4 regions of the Pontibacillus salicampi genome follow, and region 1 is predicted to be linked to each of the others. Evidence: riboswitches for the same ligand, from Rfam matches in the RefSeq annotation. Region 1 holds a riboswitch; each other region holds the start of a gene.
The links. A riboswitch is a leader RNA that binds a small molecule or an ion and turns the genes downstream of it on or off. The one in region 1 is predicted to bind S-adenosylmethionine.

Region 1 (5,358 bases):
GAAAAATAAAACAATAATTGTTCGGTAGATAACAGGACGTGTCCCATTTGCCATCTAAGGGAATTGGACAAGCCGGTTGGAACAATGTCAGCAATCTCCTCTGTAACCTCTGCTGCCTCTTTTAAAATGGCATTACGCCCAAATTCAAATTGTGCCAGTACTACTTCGTCCTTCATACAATGACCTCCTTTACCTTAAATAATCTTTCATATTCTACTATAATAGATACTATTAGAAATGCAATAACAATGCTGTAAAGGTTTTCTAAATGAATACGGGCCTGTTCATATTTGTAAATGAAAAAGAAGCCCTCCAGCTCGGAAAGCTTCCATATTTGTACTAATGTAACCGCAACGATTGACTGCTTTTCTCTAACTCTTGATGTAATTGCTGTAAAATCTGCAAGGTCTGCAGGTCTTCTCCGCTTTGTTCCAGTCTACTTTGACAGGAACGGGCTGCTTTGGAAGCCTCTGATAATTCTTGCTCATAAGCCTGCGCTCGTTCGGTGTCTCCGTCATTTCTAGCGTCGTGGAGATCATGATTTAATTGTTGAAGTTTTTGACAAGCTTGTTGACCTTCTCTTAACGCAGTGGGTTGTTCCATACCATCACCTCTTTTTATCGTTACGGTTAGTATTTGAAGTAGTGAAGAAAATATGTAGAACAGCTTTGCATTACTTATGAGCATTTACATTGCCACATCCTCTGGGGGTATTATATAGTAGGACATACCAACTGGTTGGTTCCTATGTAGGAAAGGAAGATTCAGATGACCACAGAATCTTTACCGAAAGATGACATTATTGATGTAGCAGCGGAAGTAATCCGTTCCAAAGGATATCAGTCTACATCCGTTAACGACATTTTAGCAGCTGCAAATATTGGGAAAGGGAAGTTCTTCCATTACTTTAAAACGAAGCATGAACTAGGAATTGCTGTCGTGGACAGGTATATTGAAACATGGAGTCTTACTCTTATTGAAAATATACTGCGAAGCTCACAAGAAGCAGAGGATAGACTACAGGCAATGTTGAACCAAACATTGGAGTTCTATCAGGATACCAATGTGAAAAAAGGCTGTCCATTCGGGAATTTGGCTGTAGAAATGAGTGAGCATGACAGTGCATTTCGTTCTAAAATAGATACGTTTTTTGATGATTGGACAGTAGCGTTAGGTGACACGCTTTCTGAGATAGAAAGCATTAAATCCCCCTACAGCTATGCTCAATATATGATTAGTACCATTGAAGGCTCTATACTACTAGCGAAAGTGAAACAAAGTAATGAGCCGCTCAACAATAGTATCACTATACTAAAAAACGCAACATTACCACACAAGGAGTGACACATTATGTCAAACGTAACAATGAAAGTAACAGCAAAAGCAAACGGATCTCATGTAGAAGCAAAAGCAAAGAAACACACTATTACAATTGATGAACCAGTACAACAAGGTGGAACAGATCAAGGAGCGAACCCGTTGGAAACGCTTCTTGCATCATTAACTGGTTGTGAATCTGCTGTAGCTAATATAGTAGCGGGTGAAATGGAATTTGATTTACAAGGTATTGAATTTGATGTTCGTGGAGAATTAGATCCACGCGGTATGATGGGAGAAGAAGGTGTTCGTCGCCATTTCCAAAAAGTAACGATTCGTGCTGTGGTCCAAACAAGCGAGTCCGATGAGCGCATTCAAGAGCTTAAAGCTAAGACCGACGACCGCTGCCCTGTATTCCAAACGTTAGAAGCTGCTAATGTAGAGCTAGACGCGCAATGGACTAAAGCGTAAGTACAGATTTCATTGATCTCTTAAGGCTGTCGAGAAAAATTCTCGACAGCCTTTTTTACTTTTTGAGTTAGTTGATTTTTTCTGACTGGAATGAATTTTTATATCTTAACCTTTACAAATGGGCCATCACCGTATAATATCAATTATTAGATTATTAGAAAAAAGAACGGAGGGACGTAAGTGAAAGAGTTTAAACAGTCCAAAACAATGGATCGGCTACCTGAGCAATTCTTTGCAAAGCTGGTAGGTAAAGTTGCTGCTGCAGCACAAGAGGATGGTCCGGAGATTATTGATCTTGGGCAAGGCAACCCAGACCAACCGACACCAGCACATATCGTCAAGTCCCTTCAAGAGGCTGCGGAGAATCCAGACTATCATAAGTATTCTCCCTTTAAAGGATATGACTTCTTAAAAGAAGCTATCGCAACCTTTTACAAAAAGGAATATGGGGTAGAGCTCGACCCTCAGTCAGAGGTAGCTGTTATGTTTGGGAGTAAAATCGGGCTGGTGGAAATTAGTCAGTGTTATTTAGATGAAGGGGATGTCGCTCTCATGCCAGACCCTGGGTACCCGGATTACTGGTCTGGTGTAGCACTAGCTAATGCAGAAATGCACCCAATGCCGCTGCTGGAAGAAAATCAATTTCTACCAGATTACTCCGCTATTCCAAAAGGTATAGTAGATCGTTCTAAGTTAATGTTTATTAATTATCCTAATAACCCTACTGGGGCCATGGCAGATGAAAGCTTTTTTGAAGAGACGATTCAATTTGCGGATGAGCACGATATTTGTGTCGTGCATGATTTTGCCTATGGTGCCATTGGCTTTGATGGAGAAAAACCGCTTAGCTTCATGCAGGTTCCTGGTGCTAAAAATGTTGGAGTAGAGATGTACACGATGTCCAAAACCTTTAACATGGCTGGATGGAGAGTTGGGTTTGCTGTTGGTAATCCAAGTGTCATTGAAGCTATTGAAAAGATTCAGGACAACTACTTTGTTAGTATTTTTGGAGCGTTACAGGAAGCCACTGCAACAGCGCTGCTAGATTCTGAAGCGAGCGTACAGGAGCTTGTCAGCATGTATCAACGAAGAAAAGATATTTTGGTGAATGGACTTCAAGAGCAGGGGTGGGGAGTTATTCCACCGGAAGGTTCCTTTTTTGTTTGGATGAGAGTACCAGATGGACATACATCTGAATCCTTCGCGGATGACTTGCTAGAGCGGGTACGTATTGCAGTAGCTCCTGGTATTGGGTTTGGTCAATATGGAGAAGGGTATGTGCGGCTTGGATTGGTACATAGTGATGCACTTATCTATGAGGCATTAGATCGTTTGAAGCAATATTCCACTCAAAAATAATGACAAAAGAAATTGACAAACTATTCAAAACGAATTAAGATGTAAACTATCCATAAAAAACGAATACAAACTTATCAAGAGAGACTGAGGGAACAGGCCCTGTGACGTCCAGCAACCTTCCGCAATGGAGTGGTGCTTCTTCCTGCAGAATGAGGCGTTCATTCTGAAAGATAAGGTGCAAATAGTCCTCTTTCAGATGAAAGGGGACTTTTTTGGTTTCAAAGGAGAACTTGTATTTGCTATTCATTAATGCTTTAGCGAATTGCTGCTTTGCTGTGTTGTTGGGTATTTGGAATAAGAGGAGGGATTAAGATGATAGAAATTAAAAATATTACAAAGGAATACCAGACCAAGCACAACACCATTATCGGTGTAGATAATGTGTCTATGTCCATCCGTCAAGGAGAGATTTACGGCATCGTAGGGTATAGTGGAGCAGGGAAAAGCACTCTGCTAAGGTGTTTAAATCTATTAGAACAACCAACATCGGGGACCATTTCTATCGATGGTCAGATATTAACGAATCTTTCTGCTAAACAAGTAAGAAAGGCCAGACAGAAAATAGGTATGATCTTTCAGAATTTCCACCTTGTCTCCGCAAAGACAGTATATGAAAATGTTGAGTTTGCACTAAAGGCAGCTAATACGCCAGTTCAAGATAGAGAAAAGAGAGTACTGGATCTATTGAACATGGTTGGCTTAGAACAGCATAAGGACCACTATCCTGCTCAGCTGAGTGGGGGACAGAAGCAGCGTGTAGGAGTAGCGCGTGCTCTAGCCAACAACCCTCATGTTCTTTTGTGTGATGAGGCAACTTCGGCTTTAGACCCAACGACTACTCGCTCTATCCTGAAACTACTTCAAAAGATAAACCAGGAGCTTGGAATCACGATTGTACTCATTACTCACGAAATGGAAGTGGTTAAAGAAATCTGCCATCGGGTCGCGGTTATGCAAGATGGAAAAGTGGTGGAAGAGGGTCAGGTGTACGACATATTTGCCAATCCCCAGAATGCACTCACCACCTCCTTTATAGAGAGTGTGCTACAGTTTAGCTTACCAGATAAAATAACAAAAGGTCGTGAAGGGGTTATTGTAAAGCTTCAGTTCAAGGGAGATGTTGCAGAGGAAGCAATTGTGTCAGATATGCTTCAATCCTTCCTGGTGAAAGGCAACATTCTTCATGGGAAGATAGAGTATATTCAAGATACACCATTAGGCATTTTCGTCATGGAGCTAACAGGAGAACCAGAGGATGTGCAGCAAGCAATGAATTACTTGCAAAACAGATTATTGAAGCTGGAGGTGCTGCATGATGCTGCCTGATTCATTAGTGAGTCTATTACCAGAACTTCAACAAGCATTTCTGGAAACCTTGTACATGGTAGGGATTTCACTTGGTATTGCTGTTTTATTTGGTCTCCCTCTTGGTATTTTATTATATGTAACTGATAAAGGACTTATTTTAGAGAACAAAGTGATTAAATCATTTGTAGGAACTGTCGTAAATCTAGTGAGATCGATTCCATTTATTATTCTATTGGTATTTCTATTACCTTTCACCCAAATAATTGTTGGGAAAACGATTGGACCGACAGCAGCTTCGGTTTCTTTGTCCGTAGCAGCCATTCCATTCTTCGCCCGTATTGTAGAATCATCCTTAAGGGAAGTAGATAAAGGGGTAGTAGAAGCAGCCATATCAACCGGTGCATCACCATGGCTTATCATCAAGGACATTCTGTTACCAGAGGCAAAAGCAGGAATCATTAGTGGCGTTACAATAACAAGTATAAGTTTAATTGGGTATTCCGCCATGGCAGGTATTGTTGGCGGTGGTGGAATTGGTGATTTAGCCATACGATTTGGGTACTACAGATATGACAACACAGTCATGTTCACCACTGTCATCATTTTAATATTACTAGTGCAAATCCTTCAGTACGCTGGAGACACTCTCTCCAAAAGAGTAGATAAAAGATAATACACGGGAGGAAAGAAGATGAAAAAATTAACCAGCTTGCTTTTATTAAGTTTACTATTAATCCTTGCAGCATGTGGAGGAGAAGAAGGAGCATCATCAGCAAGTAAAGAGAAGATTACGTTTGGAGCAACAGCCGGACCCTATAGTGATATGGTAAATAAGGCTATCAAACCGATATTGGAGGAAAAAGGGTATGAGGTAGAAATTGTAGAATTTAGCGATTATGTACA
Region 2 (5,358 bases), on a different contig from region 1:
CGTATTTGTTGAACTACCAGAAGTTGGAGACACAATTGAAGCAGATGAACCTTTTGGTAGCGTTGAATCTGTTAAAACAGTTTCTGAACTTTATGCTCCATTAAACGGTAAAGTTGTTGGCGTAAACGAAGAATTAGACGACAGTCCAGAATTTGTAAACGAAGCTCCCTATGATAAAGCATGGATGATTATCGTTGAACCAAATGATATGGGAGAGCTGGAACAGTTAATGAACTCTGATCAGTATCAAGCAATGGTGGAAGAAGATTAATTCATACATTTGCTACTTAGGGACACCCTATAAATAAGGGGTGATTACCTATGGACTTAAAAAGTCGCCGTCTTCATGAGCAGAAGAAGACGAAGAAAAATAATCAATTACACCAGTCACAGCCATCTCTAGATTCTAAGCTTGGCCAGAATCAGGAAAGCTTTAGAGGAACATCAGATCCAGCAAAAGTTCGTCAATATGTAGATTGTGATGATGAGAATGGTTGGTGCTAATATTCTGAAGGTGGCAGTGGGAAATCCCACTGCCCTTTCTGTATAATGAAGTGAATACTCTGCATTCTCGTTTAAGCTTCTAATTTTTGGTCCAATAATATGTAATTTCTAATGGAATAATTGCGCTAGCTATCATAAACTAAAGAAAAGAGAATGCAGGAACAGGTGATGTATATGGCAGATGTGGAGAAAGTCATTATTGTGGAAGGTAGAACCGATAAGCAGCAGATTAAGAAAGTAGTTAATGAAGATGTGGAGATTATATGCACGAATGGCACATTAGGAATTGAACGTTTAGAAGAATTGATCTTCGAACATGATCTCGATAACAAGTATGTGTATATTCTAGTAGATGAAGATGATTCCGGTCACAAATTAAGAAAACAGCTGTCTTTCGAGTTACCACATGCTGAACACATTTATGTTGATAAATCATTTAGAGAAGTAGCAGCAACACCTGAGCCAGAACTAGCTTCTGCGCTTGTAAGCAGGAGCATATCTGTTGATCCAATCTTTTTAACGTAAATAGGTGATATAGAATGCAGGAAATGGAAGATAATCCTCTTCAAATATTAGATGAGCAGTCCTCTACTTATACCATGACGTTTATATACAGTCCGTTTTGTGGGACGTGCCATGTAGCCAGAAGGATGTTGGATACATTAGAAGCAGCTAAGCAGCACACGTTATTTAACGAGTTGAATGCATCGTACCATCCCGCATTTATGGGAGATTTTCAAATAGAAAGTGTCCCTTGCTTGTTAATCACAAAAGGAACAGAACTGCAGGAGAAAGTATATGCGTTTCAATCTGTACCGTACCTGTTAGAGATAGTATCTAGATATAAGTATTGAGAACACCCCCATGCGAAATATTGCATGGGGGTGTTCGACAATATTTATTATTTCTCGGGAAATACTTCGACAGAAATTGTGTCTATTACCTGTTACCATAAGAGAAAATATTGCTCTATGAACACAGGGGGTGTGTTGATGGATAAAGAAGTATTACAGAATTGGGTTGAGCGTATAGAATCACGATCTGACCTTTTTCCTCTAGTTATGGATAAAACATTATCTGTAGCCTTCTTTAGTGGTGAAGAACAGCTGTTTGTTATATTTACAAATGGTTCTTGTATTACATCCACATCTGCACCAAATCAATTAGATATCATGATTGAAGCAAAACCATTCATTCTTAAAGACATATGGCAGGGGACTTGTAGGTTATTGAGTGTCCCTAATCATTTAATTAAAATGAATGGCAGTTATAAAAACTTACTGTGGATAGAATCTCTCTTCCATTTGGCTAGACCATTATAATAATTTATTTCCAATGGCTTGGACAATATCCATCATGTTGGCTTTGTCACCAAACTGTTCTACGAGTTCTCCTTGCTTATTAATGAGGACTGTAGTCGGAACACCTTGACACTGATACACATCATACGTTTTTCTCCCATCATCTAGCAGTGTAAGTTGTGACAAATACTTATTAGCATAAGTGATGCCAGCCTGCTCATCTCGTTCTCGTCCTACTACATTTATTGTTATCATTTCGACGTTGTCATGATCCATGGAATCATACAATTGCTCCTTTTTCGGTAAATCACGAGCACTGTCTGGACACCAGGAGGCCCAAAACGTAAGGATTACATGCTTGCCACGGAAGTCCTCTAAATGGTGAAATCGCCCATCTATAGATTGCAGCTCAAATGTCGGTGCTTTTTTCATGTACACCACCTTCCTTCCATTAAATATACCTATACATGGCATCATAGCACATGTATCTTTGTATGCTAAATAATTCATATTTTCTTATATAGTGCTAATGCATATGTACTATAGTATATAATGTGTACAAATTGCTAAGTGGTTATAAAATTTTTAGGTAAAAGGATTGACCGTTCCAAAGTACCATGCTAGAATGTGAAATAGAAATCGACGGATTAGTACGTTAATTGAATAAAGAAAGCTCTTATTACGAGAGGCGGAGGGACTGGCCCTATGAAGCCCGGCAACCATCAAACCTAGTTTGAAAGGTGCCAAATCCTGCTAAGTTGGATGACTTAGAAAAATAAGAGGACGAATCTACGCTTATATAAGCCTTTCTGTCCTCTTGACAGAAAGGTTTTTTTGTTAGCAAATACCGTTGATGGAATAGATTGAAACAAAAAACCAAGTATAATTATGAGTTTAGTCTATAAAGGAGGAAGGTCAGCCGTGATATCTATTAAGAATCTACAAAAGGTATTTACATCTAGTAGCGGCAGCGTCCAAGCGGTTGATGACGTAAGTCTTGATATTGAGAAAGGCGAAATTTATGGGGTAATAGGATATAGTGGTGCAGGTAAAAGTACCTTTATCCGTTTATTAAATCGTCTAGAGGATCCAACTAGTGGGGAAGTTATCATCGACGGTCAAGATATCGCCAAGTTGAGAAATGGACAGCTTCGAAAGGCAAGACAAGAAATTGGCATGATATATCAACATTTTAATTTATTATGGTCAAGAACGGTAAAAGATAATATTGCTTTTCCACTGGAAATCGCAAAGGTTCCCAAAGCCGAGATAAACAAACGCGTTCAGGAGCTAATTGATCTTGTAGGACTTTCAGGCAGAGAAGACTACTTTCCTTCTCAATTGAGTGGAGGGCAAAAGCAAAGAGTTGGTATAGCTCGTGCCCTTGCCAATAACCCCAAGGTGCTGCTTTGCGATGAAGCTACTTCCGCGTTAGATCCTGAAACAACAGATTCCATTCTGAACTTGCTGACTGATATTAATAAGCAGCTAGGTTTAACCATTATACTCATTACGCATGAAATGCATGTCATTAGCAAAATCTCCAATCGAGTAGCCGTCATGGAGGGTGGGCAAGTAGTGGAAGAAGGAGATGTTCTAGAAGTTTTTCGTCATCCGAAACAGAAGGTGACTAAACGATTTGTCCAACAAGTTATGGGAGATAAGGAACAGGATGACGCTTTAGAAGCAATTGTAGCCGAATATGAGAGTGGTACAGTATTGAGATTACATTTCGTTGGCGAGAAAACTAACCAAGCTGTTATTAGTGAGGTCGCCAAACAATACCCTGTCGCTGTTAATATTCTTCAAGGTAAAATAACGCAGACACAAAAAGGCGCATACGGTACGCTTGTAGTTCACCTTACAGGGGACGATGATGATATACAAAAAGCAATTCAATACATCTCAGAAACATCGGTAGAAGTAGAGGTGAATCCAAATGTGGAGTAAGTTATTTCCTAACGTAGTTGGTCAGGAATTGTGGGATGCGACGAAGGAAACCCTGTATATGACTGGGATTTCAGTGCTAGGAACTTTCATTTTAGGTATATTATTGGGGTTATTATTATATTTGACAACGAAGAACGGAATTTGGGCTAACAAGCCACTTCATTTTATTGTTTCAACCATTGTCAATGTTTTTAGAGCTATCCCGTTTATCATTCTCATTTTGCTGTTATTCCCATTCACTGATTTCTTAATAGGTACCATTAGAGGTCCAAATGCTGCTTTACCGGCGTTAATTATTGGAGCTTCTCCGTTCTATGGAAGGCTTGTAGAAATCGCCTTGCGGGAAGTGGATAAAGGAGTCATCGAGGCAGCGAAAGGGATGGGTGCGAAAACATCAACGATAGTTTTCAAAGTATTACTCCCAGAATCTATGCCAGCTCTTATTTCAGGAATCACGGTGACAGCTATTAATTTAATTAGCTTCTCCGCGATGGCAGGTGTCATCGGTGCTGGTGGACTTGGTGATTTAGCCTATCTAAAAGGCTTCCAGCGCTGGGACTTTGATGTAGTACTTGTAAGTACGTTCCTTATTGTGCTTATAGTGTTTTTATTTCAATTCATCGGAGATTCTATTTCTAATAAATTAGATAAACGATAATAAAAGGAGAGAGTATAGGATGAAAAAAATTCTTACCGTATTGATTAGTTCCTTATTCATTTTAGTCTTAGCAGCTTGTGGAACATCTGGAGAGTCCTCAGAAGGAGGAGACAGCTCTTCAGAAGAAACAAAGAAGGTGACTGTTGGCGCATCCAGCACGCCACACGCTGAAATTCTGGAAGAAGCAAAACCGGTGCTTGCAGACAAGGGCGTGGAGTTGGACATTCAAACATACCAAGACTATATTTTACCGAATAAAGATTTAGAAGGTGGAGAAATTGATGCTAACTTCTTTCAGCACACTCCATATCTAGAGGATCAGAAAGAAGAGTTTGGATATGAGTTTGTAAGTTTAGGTAAAGTGCACATCGAACCTATGGGAGTATATTCCAAAAATATTGAAAGTGTAGAAGACATAAAAGAAGGAACAGAAGTGATCATGAGTCGTTCCGTCGCAGACCATGGTCGAATCCTTTCTTTGTTTGAATCCAAAGACCTTATTGAATTAAAAGAAGGCGTAAGTAAGAAAAATGCAAAAATAGAAGATATCGCTAAAAACCCAAAAAATCTTCAGTTCTCGGCTGATGTTGATGCAGGGCTGCTTCCTCAGAACTATGAGCGTGAAGAAGATTCCTTAGTTGCCATCAACACAAATTATGCTATCGAAGCAGGCCTTAACCCGAAGGAAGATTCCTTATTTATGGAAGGCTCTGAGTCTCCGTATGCAAACCTATTAGTTACGACTTCTGACAACAAAGATAATGAAGCATTACAGAAAGTATTAGAAGTGCTTCAATCGGAGGAAATTGCTTCCTTTATTGAAGAAAAATATAACGGGGCCGTAGTCCCGGTTAGTGAATAAACAATTTTTCCCTCTATGGATAGAAGATGGTGTGCTGGTCATACTATCGTTAGATAAATTCTATCCTGGAGGGATTTTTTTAT
Region 3 (5,358 bases), on a different contig from region 1:
AACCGGGGTGCCACCAGCTGTTGTTGCTTCGTACCCAATCCATACATTATGCTCTTTAGCCAGTTCAAGGAGGTGTGGACCGTAATGGGCAAACATCTCCTTGTTTGCCGTTATCACGTGTGCTCCGTGCTCAATAGCTCGTGTTACATACTGATAGGCAGGCTGTTTTCCAACAATGGCTTCCAGGACAACGTCTACAGGCTGTTGAAAGACTTCTTCAATGTCTGTTGTCACTTGTACAGAATCGGGGAGGTTTCGTTTCTTATTAGAGTCCTTGACAAGAATGCTCGTAATTTCAATTGGCGTACTTAATTTCTTTTGTATATATTCATGGTGGGTATGAAGTGTTTCCCATACACCCTCTCCAACTGTTCCAAATCCTAGTATTGCGACCTTAATCGTCATCTACATCTTCCTTTCTTCCGTATCATCTAAGGTGACAAAGAGAGCCATCCGTTTAACGGCGCTCTCTTTGTGCATCAGTTATACTTTAGTCGTTTCACGGTTATTGTTCGTAGTTCGAATGGACTGTGCAAGACGATAGACACTGTCCGTTTCTAAGTAGGAAATGGAGTAATGGTCTAACTTATCCTTTATATCCTCATCTATAATATGCTGTGTGATAAAAACGGTAGCACTTGGGAATTGTGAGATGGCTTTTTCAACTCCCGTGCTGCTCAAAGCATACACAATATCGGTATGCTCTACCTGTGCCTCGCTGTCAAACAGCAACTGAAACCCTAGTCTTTCTAATTTGGAAAATTCTTCAGGTTTACTTGTACGATCGGCTCCATATACAGTAATTACTTTTGGTCTAGCCTCATTTTCATCTCGATAAAGAGAAGAAGTGAGGATGGTTTCTACAGCTGCTGGTTGTGCTGCACTGCTATATTGGAATCCTGTCGCCTGATATATCGCATGCTCTAAATCTGCAATCAAATCTTCTACAGCTTCTAGTCCAACGGATAAACGGATTAAATCCTCTGTTACTCCTGATTTCTTTAAATCTTCCTCATTCAATTGCTGATGGGTAGTAGTTGCTGGGTGAATGATAAGAGATTTGGCATCGCCTACGTTAGCCACATGAGACCACAGTTTGATATTATCTATAACCTCTCTACCTTCATTCCGGCCACCTTTAATACCGAATACAATCATTGAACCAAACCCATTATGCAAATATTTGCTAGCTAATTCGTAAGAGGGATGATTGCTTAATCCAGGGTAGGATACCCATTCCACACCTGGATGATTTTCGAGATAAGTAGCAATTTGCTCCGCGTTTTGTACATGTCGTTCCACTCGAAGCGGTAATGTTTCGAGCCCTTGCAGTAAATAAAAGGCATTGGTTGGACTTAAGCACGCTCCAATATCACGTAGCAGCTGAACCCTTAACTTAATAGCGAATGCTGCTGGTCCGGCATCGATTCCATAACGAAGACCATGATAACTCTCATCAGGTTCGGTAAACCCTGGGAATTTATCTTGATTCCAATTGAATCGGCCACTATCCACAACAACTCCACCAATAGAATTACCGTGTCCTCCGAGCCATTTCGTTGCAGAGTGAACAACAATATCAGCTCCCCAGCTGATGGGCTTACAAATGTGAGGGGTAGCAAAGGTGCTATCCACAATCAGTGGTATGTGATGAGCATGAGCAACATCTGCTATTGCTTCAAGATCTAGGACATCTAAGCTCGGGTTCCCAATGACCTCAGCAAACACAGCTTTGGTTTTAGACGTAATGGCTTCGTTAAATTTCTCAGGGTCAGTACCATCTACAAATGTTACATGAATGCCGTATTTTGGTAATGTGACAGCAAATAGATTATAGGTTCCACCGTATAAGTTGGTGGAGGCGACGATTTCGTCTCCCGCCTGAGCAAGATTTAGTATGGATAATGTAATAGCAGCCATTCCGGAAGAAGTAGCTACCGCAGCTATCCCATCTTCTAATAGTGCGATTCGCTGCTCGAATGCGTCTACAGTAGGGTTATTAATTCTTGTATAAATATTACCAGGTTCACTAAGTGCAAATAAATTTTGGGCATGGTCTGTGTCGTTAAATACGTATGATGTAGTTTGATAAATAGGTACAGCTCTTGCACCTGCTTCTTTATCAGGGGTTTGGCCTCCATGTAGGCTAAGTGTTTCTAAACGATACGTATGAAATGGTAGTGTCATGGTACAATTCCTCCTTGATTAGATGATGTCTAGGGAAATTGCCTGACAGGTAAGGGAAAAGAGGGGATAATAGAAAAAACCCTCTTCATAAGAAGAGGGTTTATATGTACCGTCCTCCTCTTATCTTCCAGATCCGCATGACCTGTAGGATGTAGCACCTTTTCAAACGATGTTGAAAGGTTGCCGGGCTTCACAGGGCCTAGTCCCTCTGCCGCTCTTGATAAGAGATTAAATTGTCAGTTAGCATTTAGTCATTTACTACTCAAAAGTATAAACGATAGGTCAGTATTTCGTCAACACAATTAATTGACTTATTCGAAAATTTAAAACTGTAATTATGTTCATTGTTTCACAAAGTAAGTCTGTTTGGTACAATATAGGAAATAGCGCTAGGGAGGGGAAATGAAGTGAAACAAAAAATTATTCTATTCGATGGAGTGTGCAATTTCTGTGATGGAGCTGTTCAATTTATTATAAAGCGAGATAAAAAGGAACAATTCTACTTTGCTTCACTGCAAGGAGAGGAAGGGCAACGTTTAGTAGATGAGTACGAGGTGGATAAACAAACAGACAGCATTATCTTATTGGAAAAGAATCACGTTTATACTAAATCTACTGCTAGTTTAAGGATTTTGAAAGAAATGTCAGGCTTATGGAAGCTTTTATATATATTAATAGCAGTGCCTCCTTTTATTCGGAATAAAATGTATGACTTGCTAGCAAGGAACCGATATAAATGGTTTGGGAAGAAATCCGAATGTACACTACCATCTCCTTCGGTTCGGAAAAGATTTTTGGATTAAATACGAAATAAATTCACTGGTCCTCCAAAAGTGAATAGGAATGCTACATTAGAAGGATTGCTGACGACAAGGGATGTCATTTATCTCCTTCTTAGGAGAATAGAAAGGAAAAGGCTTCTTAATCACTATATCTACTTGATTCAAGAGAGCACACAGCCATTATGGTGTATTTTATCTAATCACCAAGGAATAAAAGAGAAGTATGGAATGTCATCATCTTTGGCAATGATAGGTATAACACTATACACATACAAGAGGTGCATTTACGTGGATATTATGATGGATAGTATAAAGGTTATCCTGCGTATTGTAACGATTCTTCCTTTTATGCTTGTAATAGGTCTATATATGGGTAAACGCTCTATAGGAGAACTTCCGGTATTTGATTTTCTTGTAGTGCTTGTTTTGGGAGCTGTAGTTGGTGCCGATATAGCAGACCCGAGTATAGATCATATTCACACCATAGTTGCAATGATTGCGATAGCGATATTACAGAAGCTTATTATAAGGTTGAAATTGAAACATCAAAAGGTTGGGAAGTTACTTACTTTCGAGCCTACAGTAGTAATGTATAAGGGAACCTTCCTTATGGAGAATATGCAGCGTATCCAGTACTCGATTGATAATATTCTACAAATGCTGAGAGAGAAGGACGTATTTCATACAAAGGATGTGGAACTTGCCATTATAGAGGCGAATGGAAGGCTTAGTGTGAAATTATATCCTGCTAAAGAAAGTGTCATTCGGGAGGATATGTCCATTTATACATCTGGTGATAATTACGAAATTCCGGTTATTCTCGATGGGAAGATACAATATGATTTACTGCAGGAAGTAAATAAAACAGAGACGTGGCTGATTGACAAGCTTAATACAGTCGGGGAACATAGCATATCATCTATTTTCTACGCAGCAGTTAACTCTAAGGGGGAGTTAATTATGTCCAAGAAACAGTCACGCATGGATCATGTGCCTCCTTATAAACACTAAGTATGCAATTTGAGTTCCACACTTATACATATATAAGTTCCGCTTAGCCAACACGCTGGCTAAGCATTTTTTTGTAACCCGATCGTTCTAAATACACTAGTAATGCAAATGGTTCTGGTGAGAGCACTTGTGTTCTGTTACTCTGAGTAAAATAAATAAACTCGAACGGGAGGAATAGATATGAGTGAACATAAATATTCAAAAACGTGGAAAATATATAGCAAATGGAATATAGGTTCGGATTTGTCTGAGCTTCCTATTCCCATTCAGGTAATTGGCGAGCAAATGGAAGAATTAAAGAAGCTGGTGGAACAATTAGAAATTACAGCAACTCCTGAGGTAAATACCTTGGAACACACTATTCACACCTTAGAAGAAATAAAAGATAGTCTAGCAGAGATTAGTTCTCTCTTAACCTGTAAACGAGCAGAAAACACACAAGAAGAGGAAACACCACAATGGAAGGAAGCTGTTTCTAGCCTTCGCTTAGATTTTCAATCACAAGCGGACAGATTGTACAAGCTTCTATTCAAATTAGAGGAACCGGTCTGGAAACGTATCCTGGACCAGTTACCACATTACCAATTTATTTTAGAAGAATGGCGAGATAAGGCCGGTAGAGCATTGGGCGAAAGAGTAGAATTTCTATTAGAGGATGGGTACTACTGCTGGGAAGACCTATATCATCAAACAGTAAACGATATGACTATTTACATGGTGATAGGCAAAGAGAACAGAAAGCTAACCATTGCCCAAACTAGAAATTTACGCTCCCACATGATGAAGGATGTTCGGGTACATTCTTTTCAACAATTACATCATGCATTCGAAGATAAATCTAATATCTTTTCCTCCATTCTAAACCGAATTGCTGGAGTTAGGACCCGCTTGTGTGAATTAAGAGCGATAGACACGCCGTTCGACGAAGCTCTTACCAATAACCGTATAAAGAAGGAAACGCTTCAGGTGATGTGGGACGTCATTGAGCGCAACAAACAACCCTTTATAGATTACTTATCTCATAGAGCTAAATTATTTGGCAATCAAACTATGAAGGCGTATGACTTTTGGGCCCCCATTAATAAGGAAGTAGCCTCCTATGATTATGATCAAGGTGTGGATTTTGTTTTGTATAACCTAGAGAGGTATGGAACAAAAATGTCTAACTTCGCTAAAAAAGCGTTCCAGCAACATTGGGTGGAGGCAGAAGACCGTCCTAACAAATCGGCGTATGCTTTTTGTGCAGCCTTTCCATTATCAGGACAATCGAGAGTTTGTATGACATATGGTGGACAAATGACAGATGTGCTAGTGCTTGCCCATGAGTTAGGTCATGCGTTTCACAATGAGGCCCTTAACAACGTATCACCCGTATTAA
Region 4 (5,358 bases), on a different contig from region 1:
AGAACGGTGTAAAAATCATAACGAGGGAGAAAAATATAATAATTGGTCGCGAGTCTGTCGTAACTGTCTTCAATATTCCATAGAAGTTAAAAAAATGCTCTATAATGAATAAGCTCGACAATGTAATCCATACAATTGTTTTAGATTGGTAAAATAAGCTCTTATGTATATTGCGAATACAATGCCTGACAAGGATGACACTATCCCGAACTCCTTTACTTCGGGCTAAATATACATACTCCTTCGACCATTCATCCTCTAATAGCAACAGGATAATTTTAAAAAACATAACTGTTGGCAGCAGCGAAAGCGTTATAATAGGTCCTAGGTAAATCCTCTCTTCCCCAAGATACGCAAACTCCATAAGTATAAACCCGAATCGCTGAAAAATGAACACAATAAGCAATTGTAACAAAATAATAAACATGACATCAGGAAACGATTGAATCACGTTCGACCATTTATGTATGTAGTCTTTAAATCGAGATGGCAGCAGCATAGCAACTAAAGCCAATAGAAATCCTGCCAAAAGGGATAAGGCAAGGGCTGCTAAAAAAATGGTCATGGAGTATGCATACCGCTCCGGTAAAAGCTCGAAAATAGGAACCATTTCCACTTTCGGATTCATTATTTGAGAATTAGCATTCATCATCCATTCTCTTGGTTGTGTAAGCTCGGCAATCAGCATATACATTTGTTGTAAAAAAGCAGCACCATTCCCATTCAATCCACCATAAAATAGACTAGGAACACAACTGATAATCCCAATACCGAACACTCCGAGTATGTAGTACCCTATAAGCCTAACAAATTTCATCCAACCAACCTCCACGCTTTTACTGTTACAAGAATACGTAATAAGAAAATTTTACCACACCCCTTCCAAAGACCGAATACTAAAGCATTGTTTAATTTTAATTTTCTGAGTAATCCGCATAAAAAAGAACCCTACCAAGTAACGGGTCTTACTCCTTTCCTATTGACGCTTAACAACAGCTTTTCGAGCACGGAACAATAATACTTACCCAAGGTGGAATATAAACATTACTATCTTAGGTGATATACATTTAAAACTCTTTACGAATTCCTAATGCTATTCTTCCAAGTTCAGGTTGCTTTAGTTGAAGAAGGATATACCTAAATCAAACATTTCCACCTCGCATGTAGACTATACTATTCGTGCTGTTATGGTTTTTAAATATATTTGGTACACGAATTCGCAGGTATCTACTAGAAAACAGACTCCTGCGAATTGGTATGTAAATTTAGTCAAATCCCTTTAGTGATGGGAAAAAAGAGGGCCAATTCATATGCGAATTGGCCCTCTTTTTGGGGTGTTATTCTATTGTTTGTACTGCAAATCCGAACCCTTTACCTACCAAAGGGGTTCTTTATAAGAGTAAAAACCCTATAATTAATAATGCAATAATTATGAGCAGCATAAGCAGCTGATACTTGCGATTTAATTTCTGAAAAATACGTATGAACATTGGAATCGCCTCCTCTCGAGAAGCTTACCTATACATACGGATAAAATGTACTAAAAGATTCAGTTACCTTTCACTTTCAGTTGCTGATTTGCAAATTCCCGGTAAGTGGCGTGATCTTTGTACAGCCTCTCATGATCGCCAATTCCTGTTACTTCCCCTTGATCTATAAAGACAATTTGCTCAGAATGGACGACTGTAGATAAGCGATGTGCGATAACAATCGTTGTTCGCCCCTGCATCAAATTATCGAGCGCTTTTTGCACCACCATCTCCGCCTTACTATCGAGACTGGAGGTTGCTTCATCCAGAAGCAGAATATCTGGATTTCGTATTAGCGCCCTAGCTATCCCAATCCGTTGACGCTGTCCACCTGATAACTTAATTCCACGTTCGCCAACCTGAGTATGGTAACCCTCGGGAAGGTCCTCTATAAATTCCTTCGCATATGCCATTTGAGCAGCTTGATTTATCTCTCCTTCGCTGGGTTTATAATCCAAGCCATAACAAATATTCTCCTGAATGGTTCCTGAGATGATAGGACTCTCCTGAGAAACATAGCCAATATGTTTACGCCAGTCCTCGAGGTTAATATGCTGGATATTCATTTCCCCTAACTTGATGACGCCTTTTGATGGCTGATAAAAGCGTTCTATTAATGCAAACAAGGTCGTCTTGCCACTACCACTTGGTCCTACAATTGCTGTTACAGCATTAGGAGGAATAGTGAATGAGATATTATTTAGAACAACACTAGTTTCCTGATACCCAAATGATACACCATCGAAATGGATATCCTGTTTGGCTTCCTTAACCCTTGCCCCTTTATGTAATGCTTCCTCTTGTTCATCCAGAATCCCAATGATACGCTCTGTAGCTCCTGAGGCTTTTTGAAGTTGAGTAAAAAAGGTAGTAAATTGACTTAGTGGGACAATGATTTGAAATAAGTACAGTATAAAAGCTACGAGATCACCTGCAGAAAGCCCACCTGAAGACACTCTGAAACCTCCATAGCCAAGCACAATAACTAGCATTGCCATGAGTACTAGCGTCATTAAAGGACCAATGATGGCTTGAATGGTAGCTTCCTTCAGTCCATATTGAAATAGGTTTTGAATTCCTGTTGTTCCCTGATTGAACTCTCTCCTTTCGGCATTAGAGGCCTTTACTAGACGTATTTCAGAAAGCACTTGGGTCGTTGTGGCTGTAAAGCTTGCTGTCTCATCCTGCAACCCACGGGAGACCTTATACATTTTCCTGCCGAGCGGTAAAATGATTCCAATCGCTAATGGTACGGCTATCAGCATTACCATAGTCATCTTCCAATCAAGAATTAATAGAATAATAACCGACCCAATAATCGAAATAAATCCTGTAAAAAAATTGGTGACATGCTCTGTTATTAAATTTTTGACGATACTAGTGTCATTTACAATCCGACTAATTAGTTCCCCTGTCTTATGTTCATCGTAGAATGGTACAGGGAGCTTAACATGCTTATCCCACAGCTTGGAGCGTAGTCCTGCTACAATTTGCTGCCCAACATAATTTAACAAATAAATGGAAAGTCCACTTGTGAAGGCTTGTATTAAGAACACTGCAAATAACATCGCTACAAATGTCCATTCAAAAGAGGCGATACTGAAATCATTAATAAAATCCCTTGTTAATAACGGTATGAACAGGCTGACGATGGTGGAAATCACACTGAACGAAAACGCTATGCCCATTCTCGCAACAGATGGCTTTGTATTTTTAATTAATTGAAAAAACTGTTTCCCCTTTTGGGGATATGTCATTTCTGTCAAATTGTATCCCTACTTTTTTCTTATGTACTATTGTCATTTTACCACAAGTTCATCCATTTATTTGATATAGCCCATTCCCCTCATCTAGTGCTGTATTGCTACTTTATTATCATAAATTTTCGAAAAAGTTCAAAAAAGGATTGACCTCTCTTACAATCTCTCCTATAATTCAAATTACAACTTAATAGCTCTTATCAAGAGCGGCTGAGGGAATAGGCCCTGCGAAGCCCGGCAACCTTTCAATTCGTTTGAAAAGGTGCTACATCCTACAGACTACGGTCTGAAAGATAAGAGGAGGAAACGTGTACATACACCCTCTTCTTATGGAAGAGGGTTTTTTAGTGTCCTCTTCTATAAAAACTACTTAATGGAAGGATGAATAACAATGAAAAGATCACTAGAACAACGTTTACAAGACGGTCCAGTCATTTGTGGAGAAGGCTATTTATTTGAATTGGAAAGAAGAGGCTACCTGCAAGCAGGCTCCTTTGTACCAGAGGTAGCTATTGAAAATCCAGAAGCATTGAAACAAACGTATCGAGATTATATGAAAGCTGGATCTGACGTGGTTCTTGCTTTCACCTATAATGCCCATCGTGAGAAAATGAGAATTATTGGTAAAGAAGACTTGCTAGAGCCTTTAAATCGAAATGCTATCCGTTTAGCTAAAGAAGTTGCAAAGGAACACCCAACCGAAGAAGCACTTGTAGCTGGGAACGTTTCCAACACTAATATATTCGATCCGGACGATCCCGCATCAAAAGAGAAGGTTCGTACGATGTTCGCAGAAATGATTAAATGGTGTAAAGAAGAAGATGTTGATTTTGTGAATGGGGAAACATTCTACTATTATGAAGAAGCAAAAATTGCCCTAGAAGAAATACAGAAACAGGACTTACCAGCTGTTATCACATTTGGTCTTATGGGAGAAAACATCCTTCGTGATGGGTACACCGTTGAAGAAGGCTGCCGATTACTGGAGGAACAAGGCGCACTCGTTGTAGGAATGAACTGCTTCCGTGGTCCAGCTACCATGCAGCCATATGTAGAAAAGATACGAGAAACATGTGAGGGCTTTGTAGGAGCACTGCCTATTCCATATCGTACGACAGAAGAGCATCCAACATTTTTTAATCTGCCAGATGGAGGTTGTTCTTGTAGCTTGCCAACTGAAACCACCTTCCCTACCTCTCTTGATCCGCTTTACTGCAATCGTTATGAGCTTGCATCCTGGGCAAAAGATGCTCTCAACACAGGTGTGAATTATTTCGGTTTATGCTGTGGAGCTTCACCGAGTATGCTTAGAGAAGTAGCTGAGACAGTTGGGCGTGAAGCGATTAATTCTACGTACTCACCTGATATGGAAAAGCACTTCCTATTCGGCACAGATGATACACTGAAAGGGCATAACCTTACCTATCGGACAAAAGCATAATAAAAAAGATAGGCTATTATAAAATGCTCCCTTTGTAAAGGACATTTTCAACGACATCCTAGACCGTTTTTGGGAGATGATCTCTGTATTGAACAGGGATCATCTCCTTTGTTAATACGGATATAAGGTGTGCCAAGTCACCTAGGAAATGTTAAGAGCTATGATAACCATGTTGATTGATGATTATAGGTAAAGAAGGGGATATGTTTTCATGCGAAAGATTAGCTAAGTAAGCGGAGGATTACTTAAGAAGCGGGGTAGAAAGCGACAAAAAAATTCTCTGATGCTAACCATCAGAGAATATATCCATGTTATATTTCAAAATCCACTGCAAGAATATCTGTAAGACCGATTTCCCTTAAGTAGGCTACAACCTCTTGGTGTTTCTCATGAGGGCTATATGCCTCTAAAGCTTGTTTATCTTCAAAGCGTACCGTTAAGCCTACTTCATAGCCTTGATTCCTATCAGAGAAATTCAAACCAGCTTGAATATCAACGATACCAGGAATTTCTTGTTTAAGTGATGTCAGCTTATGTATTGCCTCTCGCTGCTGCTCTTCTGTAGTTTGTTCAGTAAACGTGAACAAAACAATATGTTCAATCATTTAAGATCCCATCCTTCCTAGTG

Region 2: it holds a riboswitch for S-adenosylmethionine, as region 1 does, so the genes downstream of both, ACFFGV_RS09720 (methionine ABC transporter ATP-binding protein) here and ACFFGV_RS18590 (methionine ABC transporter ATP-binding protein) in region 1, are expected to answer to the same signal.
Region 3: it holds a riboswitch for S-adenosylmethionine, as region 1 does, so the genes downstream of both, ACFFGV_RS04465 (O-acetylhomoserine aminocarboxypropyltransferase/cysteine synthase family protein) here and ACFFGV_RS18590 (methionine ABC transporter ATP-binding protein) in region 1, are expected to answer to the same signal.
Region 4: it holds a riboswitch for S-adenosylmethionine, as region 1 does, so the genes downstream of both, ACFFGV_RS04215 (homocysteine S-methyltransferase family protein) here and ACFFGV_RS18590 (methionine ABC transporter ATP-binding protein) in region 1, are expected to answer to the same signal.

The regions. Positions count from the first base shown of each region.
Region 1 covers NZ_JBHLTP010000013.1:632,920-638,277, forward strand. Annotated here, with positions in the region: gene ACFFGV_RS18565 (DinB family protein) at 1-176, opposite strand, end outside; gene ACFFGV_RS18570 (hypothetical protein) at 340-603, opposite strand; gene ACFFGV_RS18575 (TetR/AcrR family transcriptional regulator) at 769-1,344, shown strand; gene ACFFGV_RS18580 (OsmC family protein) at 1,351-1,788, shown strand; gene ACFFGV_RS18585 (pyridoxal phosphate-dependent aminotransferase) at 1,969-3,147, shown strand; SAM riboswitch class I at 3,216-3,324, shown strand; gene ACFFGV_RS18590 (methionine ABC transporter ATP-binding protein) at 3,460-4,473, shown strand; gene ACFFGV_RS18595 (methionine ABC transporter permease) at 4,463-5,128, shown strand; gene ACFFGV_RS18600 (MetQ/NlpA family ABC transporter substrate-binding protein) at 5,147-5,358, shown strand, end outside.
Region 2 covers NZ_JBHLTP010000008.1:26,379-31,736, forward strand. Annotated here, with positions in the region: gene gcvH (glycine cleavage system protein GcvH) at 1-271, shown strand, start outside; gene ACFFGV_RS09695 (hypothetical protein) at 322-504, shown strand; gene ACFFGV_RS09700 (toprim domain-containing protein) at 673-1,029, shown strand; gene ACFFGV_RS09705 (thioredoxin family protein) at 1,044-1,358, shown strand; gene ACFFGV_RS09710 (hypothetical protein) at 1,497-1,826, shown strand; gene ACFFGV_RS09715 (TlpA family protein disulfide reductase) at 1,821-2,237, opposite strand; SAM riboswitch class I at 2,479-2,587, shown strand; gene ACFFGV_RS09720 (methionine ABC transporter ATP-binding protein) at 2,727-3,755, shown strand; gene ACFFGV_RS09725 (methionine ABC transporter permease) at 3,745-4,413, shown strand; gene ACFFGV_RS09730 (MetQ/NlpA family ABC transporter substrate-binding protein) at 4,433-5,275, shown strand; gene ACFFGV_RS09735 (carboxymuconolactone decarboxylase family protein) at 5,357-5,358, shown strand, end outside.
Region 3 covers NZ_JBHLTP010000003.1:596,266-601,623, forward strand. Annotated here, with positions in the region: gene ACFFGV_RS04460 (homoserine dehydrogenase) at 1-405, opposite strand, end outside; gene ACFFGV_RS04465 (O-acetylhomoserine aminocarboxypropyltransferase/cysteine synthase family protein) at 484-2,187, opposite strand; SAM riboswitch class I at 2,305-2,414, opposite strand; gene ACFFGV_RS04470 (thiol-disulfide oxidoreductase DCC family protein) at 2,595-2,990, shown strand; gene ACFFGV_RS04475 (DUF421 domain-containing protein) at 3,267-3,980, shown strand; gene ACFFGV_RS04480 (M3 family metallopeptidase) at 4,161-5,358, shown strand, end outside.
Region 4 covers NZ_JBHLTP010000003.1:541,976-547,333, reverse strand. Annotated here, with positions in the region: gene ACFFGV_RS04225 (ABC transporter permease subunit) at 1-817, opposite strand, end outside; gene ACFFGV_RS04220 (ABC transporter ATP-binding protein) at 1,550-3,286, opposite strand; SAM riboswitch class I at 3,484-3,589, shown strand; gene ACFFGV_RS04215 (homocysteine S-methyltransferase family protein) at 3,681-4,730, shown strand; gene ACFFGV_RS04210 (Dabb family protein) at 5,042-5,335, opposite strand.